DNA from 3 places in the Thalassotalea agariperforans genome. Region 2 is predicted to be linked to each of the others. Evidence: predicted binding sites of a transcription regulator. Region 2 holds the regulator's gene; each other region holds the start of a gene.
The links. The regulator sigma-54, encoded in region 2, starts transcription at its own class of promoters, with help from an activator protein. The targets are predictions, from matches to a motif close to GTTGGCACGNNNNTNGNNT.
Positions count from the first base shown of each region.

Region 1 (3,290 bases), on a different contig from region 2:
TTTTGAACGGGTAAAACCAGGTGATGTGGTTTATTGTGATCCACCTTATGTACCTTTAAGTAAAACCGCGAGTTTTACCAGTTATTCAGGTAACGGTTTTGGTTTGGATGAACAAGCTGATTTAGCGAATGCTGCGGAAGAAAGCACGGTTAATAAAGATGTTTCGGTATTAATTAGTAATCACGATACCATTTGGACACGTAAAATTTATCAACATGCCGAGCAGATAAAATCACTGAAAGTTTCTCGTACCATTAGCCAGCAAGGCGCTACACGAAAAAAAGTTGGTGAGTTGTTAGCACTTTATTAAGGGAAATTCGTTTTTTATGAGCTGGGTAAAACTAAGCTGACAGCGAAAATTAATAAAGCAATAAAAACAATCACACCAATAATACCGGCAATAATAAAATGGCTGGCTTTACCTTGACTAAAATCTCGATTTCTATTTTTGTCACTTTGCACCCCAAAAAAGGCGGCAGCGACACTTTTTAGTGTTGCAATGAAATTCATACTAACTCCTCTATACTAGTTAACACTAGCATGCATTGATCTACTAAGGTTAGCAATACTAATGCTGGGAGTTAAATGACACAAAAAAGCCTGAAGATTTTAAGTCTTCAGGCTTTTAGAAATTAATTTAAAAATTTAAATTATAAAGCGATATCTACAGCGTAAGAAACATAGAATTTCATGTCGTTGCTGTCAGCACCGTCTTTAAAATCTGTTTTAGAAACACCTAAAGTGAAGCCATCTTTGCTTACTGAAGCGCCGATGTCAAAAGATTCAGTTGAGAAATCACCGCTGTAATCACCAATGTGTAAACCAACTTCAGCGCCACTTTCTAAGGCAAAACCGTAATCGATGTTAGCATAAACAGAATCACCAAATTCACCGCCATCGCCACCAGCTTCTGAATCAGCTAATACAGCTACACCAAACGTGAAACCAGCTGTTGAAAGGCTTGCATAAATTTCTGAGAAGTCATTTTCGTCAGCAACTGAATCTGGGTATGCATAATAGATATAACCCACATCATAAGAAACATCTTCACTGATATCGCCACCAAAACCAAAGTATAAATCTAATTCAGTTTTCATGTCGCCCCATGAAGCGTTTGATGCCCAAGTACCCGCATAAAAGCCAGACTCGCTTGAGTAATCAATACCACCAGAAATAGCGGCAGCACCACCTGTTTGCTCAAGACCACGCCACAAGTAGTTGCTTGTTGCTGCTACGTTAGCAGAAACTTCTGCAGAAGCCGAAGTTGAAACGAAAGCAGCACTTGTTGCTAAAGAGATAATCGTAAGAGGTAAAGCTAATTTTTTCATAGTAATTCCCATGTTTTCAGTTTAAATGTAACCATTATTATTGGCTTTGATATTCAATATCTAAGTTAGTTATAGCAAGTTAAGTGCCTATTAAAGAAAAATTAAATTTTTATTAAAATAACCTTTTAAAATCAGACGTTTATTTTCGGAGCTCTATCGTGGTGCATTTTTAGTTTTTTAGTGTAAAAAATTCATTTGCACAATATTGGTGCTGCAACGTTTCATCTGGTGCAATTGGATGCGACAAATAATTTATTTTAACTTCAATAATTAAGCGGTATTAGGTAAAGTAGCGGCATTAATTATTTGTGGAATTTTAACTATGTCGAACTATTTAATAGCACCGTCAATTCTTTCAGCTGATTTTGCTAATTTAGGTGCTGATGTCGCCAAGGTTATTGCTGCCGGTGCTGATGTTGTGCATTTTGACGTAATGGATAACCACTATGTTCCTAACTTAACTTTTGGCCCAATGTTTTGCCAAGCGTTACGAGATTATGGCATTACCGCACCAATTGACGTGCATTTAATGATTAAACCAGTTGATGCATTAGTGCCAGCCTTCGCCAAAGCAGGGGCTGATATTATTACCTTTCACCCAGAAGCGAGTGAACATGTTGATCGTACCTTACAGTTAATTAAGCAACATGGCTGTAAAGCGGGCTTAGTGTTAAATCCGGCAACGCCGTTAAATGTGTTAGATTTTGTTATGGATAAATTAGACTCAATTATGTTGATGTCGGTTAACCCTGGTTTTGGCGGGCAATCTTTTATTCCAATGACTTTAGATAAACTTCGTCAAATTCGTCAACGTATTGATGCCAGTGGCTTTGATATTCGACTTGAAGTTGATGGTGGCGTGAATGCTGACAATATTGCGGAAATAGCGAGCGCGGGTGCAGATATGTTTGTTGCTGGCTCAGCTATTTTCAACCAACCTGATTATAAAGTTGCTATTGATAACATGCGTGCTCAATTAGCAACTGTTAACAAATAAAGAAGTAAAGGAAAATCATGACTAAACCTATTGTATTAAGTGGTTGCCAACCTTCAGGCGAATTAACTATTGGTAACTATTTAGGAGCTGTGCAACAGTGGTCTAAAATGCAAGATAGTCACGACTGTTTTTATATGTTGGCTAATCAACATGCGATCACCGTTCGTCCTGAGGCACAAGCATTAAGAAACTCTGTTTTAGACGGCTTAGCTTTGTATATGGCGTGTGGTATCGATCCTGAAAAAAGTGCCATTTTTGTTCAGTCGCAAGTGCCCGAGCATAGCCAATTAAGTTGGGTGCTAAATTGTTACACTCAAATGGGTGAGCTAAATCGCATGACCCAATATAAAGACAAATCACAAAAATCTGAAGCTAATATGAACTCGGGTTTATTTACTTATCCGGTATTAATGGCCGCGGATATTTTATTATATAAAGCAGACCAAGTACCTGTGGGTGATGATCAAAAGCAACATTTGGAATTAGCGCGTGACATCGCAACGCGTTTTAATAATTTGTATGGTGATATTTTTACCGTACCAGAGCCGTTTATTCCTGAATTTGGCGCACGGGTGATGAGTTTACAAGATCCGTTAAAGAAAATGTCTAAATCAGATGACAATACTAATAACTTCATTGGTTTGTTAGAAGATCCGAAAAAAGTGGCTAAAAAAATTAAACGTGCAGTAACTGACTCAGACGAGCAAGCACGAATTTATTTTGATGTTGAAGAAAAGCCAGGAGTTTCTAATTTATTATCTTTATTGTCATGTTGTACTGGCACTACCGTGGCTTCATTAGTGCCACAATATGAAGATAAAATGTATGGTCATTTAAAAGGTGATGTTGCCGATGCTGTGGTTGCTTTGTTAGAGCCAATTCAAGCTAAGTTTAAAGCTTATCGTAATGATCAAGCATTCTTAGATAGCGTGATGCGTTCAGGTGCGGATAAAGCTTCTGAACGA
Region 1 is NZ_JBQMWH010000012.1:77,289-80,578, forward strand. Features, by position in the region: gene ACSLUO_RS14265 (Dam family site-specific DNA-(adenine-N6)-methyltransferase) at 1-310, shown strand, start outside; gene ACSLUO_RS14270 (DUF2970 domain-containing protein) at 325-510, opposite strand; gene ACSLUO_RS14275 (TorF family putative porin) at 651-1,328, opposite strand; gene rpe (ribulose-phosphate 3-epimerase) at 1,651-2,325, shown strand; gene trpS (tryptophan--tRNA ligase) at 2,343-3,290, shown strand, end outside.
Region 1: a site for sigma-54 is predicted at 1,401-1,419, ahead of ACSLUO_RS14275 (TorF family putative porin). Genes of this name have one in related genera too.

Region 2 (3,290 bases):
GAATAATTTGAAATAACTGGTCGTTATTTTGGCATTTTCTAACGTTTTTAATGGTTTGTTTATCACTGAATAATTGCGCAATACTTTGTAAGGTGCTTAAGTGTTCTTGGCAAGCACTTTCAGGAACAAATAACGCAACAAAAATATCAACAGGGCGATTATCAATAGCATCAAAACCAATTGGTTCTTGAGTGGTTAATAATACTGCGACTACTTGATTAGTTTCGCTTAATCGACCGTGGGGGATCGCTATACCATTACCAATACCGGTGCTACCCATTTGTTCTCGGTTCATTAAACTTTCGAGCAATTCATGTTGGCTTAATTCTGTAATGTGACTGGAGGCCGTTTGACAAATGGTATCAAAAATTCTTTTTTTACTGGTAGCTGGTACTGCACATAAAGTGCAGTCCAGTGTTAAAATATCTTGTAACTTCATAGGTTAATGTTGTTTTAGCTTTTCTTTGTGTTTTAGTACTTGACGATCTAATTTGTCAATTAAGGCATCAATGGCGGTATACATATCTTGATTGTCGGCCTTAGCATGAATTTCACCACCATTTAAGTGCAGTGTTGCTTCCGCTATTTGGTTTATTTTTTCAACATTAAGTACCACATAAACATTATTAATGTGATCAAAATGTCGCTCTAGCTTTGCAAATTTAGTATTAACAAAATCGCGTAATGAATCGGTAATTTCTACATGGTGTCCAGAAAGATTGATTTGCATAAGCTGTATCCTTTTAGTAACTAAAGTAAACTTTTTCGTTGATTAGACGGTGGTATAGCTAATGATTCACGATATTTAGCTATTGTCCGTCGGGCTACATTAATGCCTTGATCAGCCAATAATTCAGCCATTTTGCTGTCACTCAATGGTTTTGATGGCGTTTCAGCAGACACTAATTTTTTAATTAACGCTCTAATAGCGGTTGATGAACACTCTCCTCCATTTTCGGTACTAACATGACTTGAAAAGAAATATTTTAATTCAAATATTCCTCGTGGGGTATGCATATACTTTTGGGTTGTCACCCGTGATATCGTTGATTCATGCATTTCTACGGCTTCAGCGATATCATTTAACACCATTGGTCTCATCGCTTCAGGACCATGTTCAAAAAAGCCTTGTTGGCGTTGAACTATGCAATTGGATACTTTTAATAAAGTATCATTTCTACTTTCTAAACTTTTAATAAACCACTTTGCTTCTTGTAAATTAGAACGCATAAATTGGCTATCATCGGATGACTTCATGGTTTTAGTCATCGCCGCATATTGTTGGTTTATTGATAAACGCGGTGCTGAATCAGGATTTAATTCCACAACCCAACGACCATTTTTCTTTTCAACTGAAACATCAGGAATAACGTATTGGTCATCGCTTTTAATGACGCTATCACCCGGTCTTGGATCGAGAGACTGGATAAGTTGCATGACTTCTTTTAATTGTGGCTCTTTTAAACGCGTCTTTCTCATTAATTGACGATAGTCGCGATTGCCTAATAAATCGATATGATTTGCAATTATTTTTTTGGTTTCTTCTAAATAAGGCGTACTTTTGTCAAATTGGTTAAGTTGAATGAGCAAACATTCTGCAATTGAACGTGCGCCAACACCAATGGGGTCGAACATATTAATCCGTTTTAATACGGCTTCAACTTCGTCTAATTCAACTTCATCATCGCCTAGGCTTTCTAAAATGTCTTCCGCGGTTATGGTGAGGTAACCGGCGTCATCAATACCATCGATAATCGCCATGGCTATGGTACGGTCGGTATCAGAAAAAGGCGTTAATTCCATTTGCCATCTTAAATGATCTTGTATGGAGTCGGTAGTTTCACCTTGGTAAGTATAATCTTCAGACAAGGTTCCGCTGCTACTGCTTGCTGAGCCAGCAGTATAATTGTCATCCCAAGTTGTATCCATACTCAGTTCTTCAGGAATGTCATTTTTCTCCATGGCATCCGTGGTGCTTAACTCGTCAGATGACGGTGTTGCATCTTCACTACCATCAAGTTGTGGTTTCTCAGTTACCGATGCAGAAAAAGCCTCTTCTAACCGATCAGGAACATCTTCTTGGTTAGTTTGAGGTGTTTCATCAACTTCAAGAAGTGGATTGCTATCTAACGCTTCTTGAATTTCTTGTTGTAAATCTAACGTCGACAATTGCAACAAACGTATCGCTTGCTGTAATTGGGGTGTCATCGTTAACTGTTGTCCTATACGGAGCTGCAGTGATGGGCGCATTTAGCTTGTCATTATCCTTGTTGTACATTGTATTGTGTTGTTTAAACACTCATACGGAAAATTACGATTATCTTTTACGTTGTTTTAACTATAGCGTGAATTGCTCACCAAGGTATACATCTCTTACATGCTGATTTGCAAGTATTTCATCGGCACTGCCTTGAGCGATTAATTCACCATGACTAACAATGTAGGCTAGTTCACAAACATCAAGGGTTTCTCTAACATTGTGGTCGGTAATTAATACACCAATACCACGATTTTTTAAATGAATAATAATTTTCTTTATATCACCTACTGAAATTGGGTCAACCCCTGCGAAGGGTTCATCGAGTAAAATATATTGTGGATCAGCGGCAAGAGCACGTGCTATTTCAACTCTGCGGCGCTCACCACCCGATAAACTCATGCCAAGGTTGTCGCGAATATGGCCAATGTTAAATTCTTCTATTAAACTTTCTAACTTTTCTTCACGGGCTATGGCATTAAGCTCTTTACGCGTTTCTAATATCGCCATGATATTTTGATAAACGGTTAACTTTCTAAAAATTGATGCTTCTTGCGGTAAATAACCTAACCCTTTACGAGCACGGACATGCATTGGCTCGAATGTCATATCTTCACCGTTAAGCATAATCGATCCGCTGTCATTCGCAACTAGGCCAACGATCATATAAAACGAGGTAGTTTTACCAGCACCGTTAGGTCCTAATAAACCAACAATTTGTCCTTGTTTAACCGCTAAGCTGACATTTTTTACAACTTTTCGGCCTTTATAAGCTTTGGCTAAGCCTGTTGCTATTAGAATATTATTGCTCATTGTTAGTGCCACTTTGGAGTTGGGGCTGTAAAATGGTGGTTACGGCTTGCTCGGTATTGCCGCTTGCTTCCATTTGTTCTGTTTTCATATTATAGGTAATTTCGTTCGCGTGAACTTCACTGCCTTCCTGTTTTAATTTGGCATTGCCTTTAATGGATACTAACGACAAAGCTGGTTGGAAGGTGATGTTGTTAGCTTGTAAGCTGATGTTATCACCACT
Region 2 is NZ_JBQMWH010000001.1:144,254-147,543, forward strand. Features, by position in the region: gene ptsN (PTS IIA-like nitrogen regulatory protein PtsN) at 1-439, opposite strand, end outside; gene hpf (ribosome hibernation promoting factor) at 443-730, opposite strand; gene ACSLUO_RS00770 (RNA polymerase factor sigma-54) at 751-2,250, opposite strand; gene lptB (LPS export ABC transporter ATP-binding protein) at 2,339-3,070, opposite strand; gene lptA (lipopolysaccharide transport periplasmic protein LptA) at 3,060-3,290, opposite strand, start outside.

Region 3 (3,290 bases), on a different contig from region 2:
GTGCGGGCGAGTGGATTGGAAAAACATTTAACCTGAAATATAAGTCTTCACGAAATTTTTGTTGTTCAACTAAACTTTTTAAGTTTTGATTCGTGGCTGAAATCACTCTAACGTTAACATGTCGAGTTTTAGACTCTCCCACCCGTTCAAATTGCTGCTCTTGCAACACCCTTAATAATTTACCTTGAAGCTGTAAAGGTATTTCACCTACTTCATCTAAAAAAATGGTGGCACCATCAGCTAATTCAAAACGGCCAAGGCGATCAGATATAGCACCTGAGAACGCCCCTTTAACATGACCAAAAAATTCGCTTTCAAATAAATCTACTGGAATAGCGGCACAATTTACTTTGATAAGTGGCCGTCCTTGTCGCTCACTAACTTCATGAATAGCGCGCGCAATTAATTCTTTCCCCGTACCTGACTCCCCTGTGATCAAAACATTAGCATCGGTTTGCCCAACCAATTCAATTTGATTGACCATGTGCCGTACTTTTTCACTTTGACCAATAATTTGATGATGATTAAAGTCAGCATTTAACTCTTCTAATAAGTACGCGTTTTCTTTTTCTAATCGTTGTTTTAGTGCATCAACTTCTTGCAAAGCATTTAATAATTTAGCTTGAATCGCTTTACGCTCAGTAATATCACGAAAAATTACCACTGCGCCAATTAACAAACCATTTTCAGTTACCGGCGTACTTGTATATTCAACAGGAATAGCTTTACCACTTTTAGACCAAAATACTTCGTCATCAACACTGTGAACTTCGCCATCGTTAAAAGCTGCAAAAATAGGACATTCATGTGCATGATAGTGGCTACCATCAGAATGTGAATGATGAATAAGATCATGAATGTTTTGACCGATCAGCTCAGACTTTTTCCAGCCAATAATTTTTTCTGCGGCTACATTCACAAAGGTAGTATTACCATCAACATCAACGCCATAAATCCCATCACCCACAGCCGTTAATAATAATTGATTCTGCCGTTCTATTTCTTCAAAGACCGTTTCATTTTTATTCCAATATGGAAAACCCGATTGATAATTTGCTTCGACAATCGATTGAAAATAACGGCCAAAAGTCACATCTCTTTTTTGACAACTAAACAACAAATACTCATCTAAAACACAGGCATTCACGTCTAACGGAATAAGCTCATTATTGAGCATTAAACTTAAATCACAACTCCAAGCCGTTTTTTGCTCGAGTATTTGCTGAGTAAAGTTGAGTAACTTATCCAAACAACTTGGAAAAAACTGAGTAACAGAAAAGTTTGATAAATCACTACCGTTTAAATTTAACAAGTCATCAGCCGCCTGATTTACTTTTATCAGCCTGTTTTGATGAGGATCGAGCAATAACATTGCGGTAGGAGCATTCATAAATAAGTGATTTAACATACGTTTTCTCTTTTGCCTGATTCAACTTTCATTATCTTCATTGTTCAATTATCACGCCAAAACCACGAGATCTCGTTATAAATACCACGAAATATCGTTACCAACGAAATATCGTGATTATAAAGAAAAGTGAAATTTACTTTTTAATATTTAAAAACAATAACTTAAATATATTTTATTAACTGGCACGGTTGTAGCTATATCAGGTTTAGTTAACAGAATGTTTAAACCTTATTAAAAACATACTGTTGCTTAACTTAAGCGCATTGCACTTAAATTTAGCTTTTGCCCTATTTTGTGTTTTTAGCTTACAAAAATATTTACCAGCTTAATTTATTAAACCTGATCCCAAATGAGGAAATAACATGAATAAACTCGACGTTACTGAAGCGATATTTTCAATTAAAAAAGACAAGGCACTATCTTGGCAAGAAATTGCAGATGCCATTGGCATGTCGATTGTTTGGACTACATCAGCATGTTTAGGAATGAATAGTTGCCCTGAGCCTGAAGCTGAAAAGCTAGTTGCCTTTCTTGGCTTACCTGCCGAAGCGAAAGCGATATTAATGGAATACCCAACCAAAGAATGGGATAAATCCGTACCACAAGATCCACTTATTTATCGTTTATATGAAGTCGTTGGTGTTTATGGCGATACTTTAAAAGAAGTGATCCAAGAAAAATTTGGTGACGGCATTATGAGTGCTATCGATTTTTCAATGGAGGTAGATAAAGAAGAAAATGCCAAAGGTGATCGAGTTATTTTAACCTTAAATGGCAAATTTTTACCTTATAAATCATGGTGATCCATCTTGGTGCGCTTAGCTAATCAGTTTTGTGCGCCTATCCCTCAAAAAAACACATTAATTTGAAATTTAACTATTAATATCAGTACGTTACTTAATTGGCACCATAACTGCAATTCCAAGTAAGTAATAACAATAATTTTACCAACTTCAAACAGTGAGATACTTATGGCTTATATAGAACCCAGCGAATTTGTCACCAAAATGGTCGATTCTGGTGAACAAAAAGTTTACATGTCGACAAAAGATACCATTATACGTGCCTTTATGGCTGGCGCTATTTTAGGATTAGCAGCGGTATTTGCCATTACCGTTGCTACGAAAACAGGCAGCCCTATTTTAGGTGCATGTTTGTTCCCAGTTGGTTTTATTATGCTTTATTTAATGAAGTTTGATCTCCTGACGGGTGTATTTACCTTAGTTCCACTGGCATTATTTGATAAACGTCCTGGAGTAACTGTTAGTGGTGTACTGCGAAATTGGGGACTTGTATTTATTGGTAACTTCGGGGGCGCATTAACCACCGCGTTTTTCATGTCCTTTATATTAACTTATGGTTATGGCACCGATGGTGGCGCATTAGCGGCTAAAGTTGCTTCAATAGGTGAATCAAGAACCTTAGGCTATCAAGAGCATGGTGTTGGTGGTTGGTTTACTATTTTTATTCGTGGCATGTTATGTAACTGGATGGTATCAATGGGTGTTGTTGGTGCTATGATCTCAACTTCAGCAGGTTCTAAAATGGCTGCTATGTGGATGCCAGTAATGCTGTTCTTCTTTATGGGGTTTGAACATTCAATTGTTAACATGTTTTTATTCCCATTCTCTATGATCATGGGTGGTGAATTTACGGTTTACGATTATTTATTATGGAATGAAGTTCCTACGGTATTAGGCAATTTAGCAGGTGGTTTATTATTGGTGGGTTTACCTTTATACCTCACTCATGTTAGAACTTCACCTAACCGTAAGCTAGGTTAATATGGTAGCCTCATTTATCTAAACATAAAGATTTTTAGGTAAACTTGCTCAATAAACAAAGACTTCGTAACCTTAATTACGAAGTCTTTTCTTTT
Region 3 is NZ_JBQMWH010000002.1:96,084-99,373, forward strand. Features, by position in the region: gene ACSLUO_RS03635 (sigma-54 interaction domain-containing protein) at 1-1,408, opposite strand, end outside; gene cynS (cyanase) at 1,774-2,214, shown strand; gene ACSLUO_RS03645 (formate/nitrite transporter family protein) at 2,383-3,195, shown strand.
Region 3: a site for sigma-54 is predicted at 1,590-1,608, ahead of cynS (cyanase). Genes of this name have one in related genera too.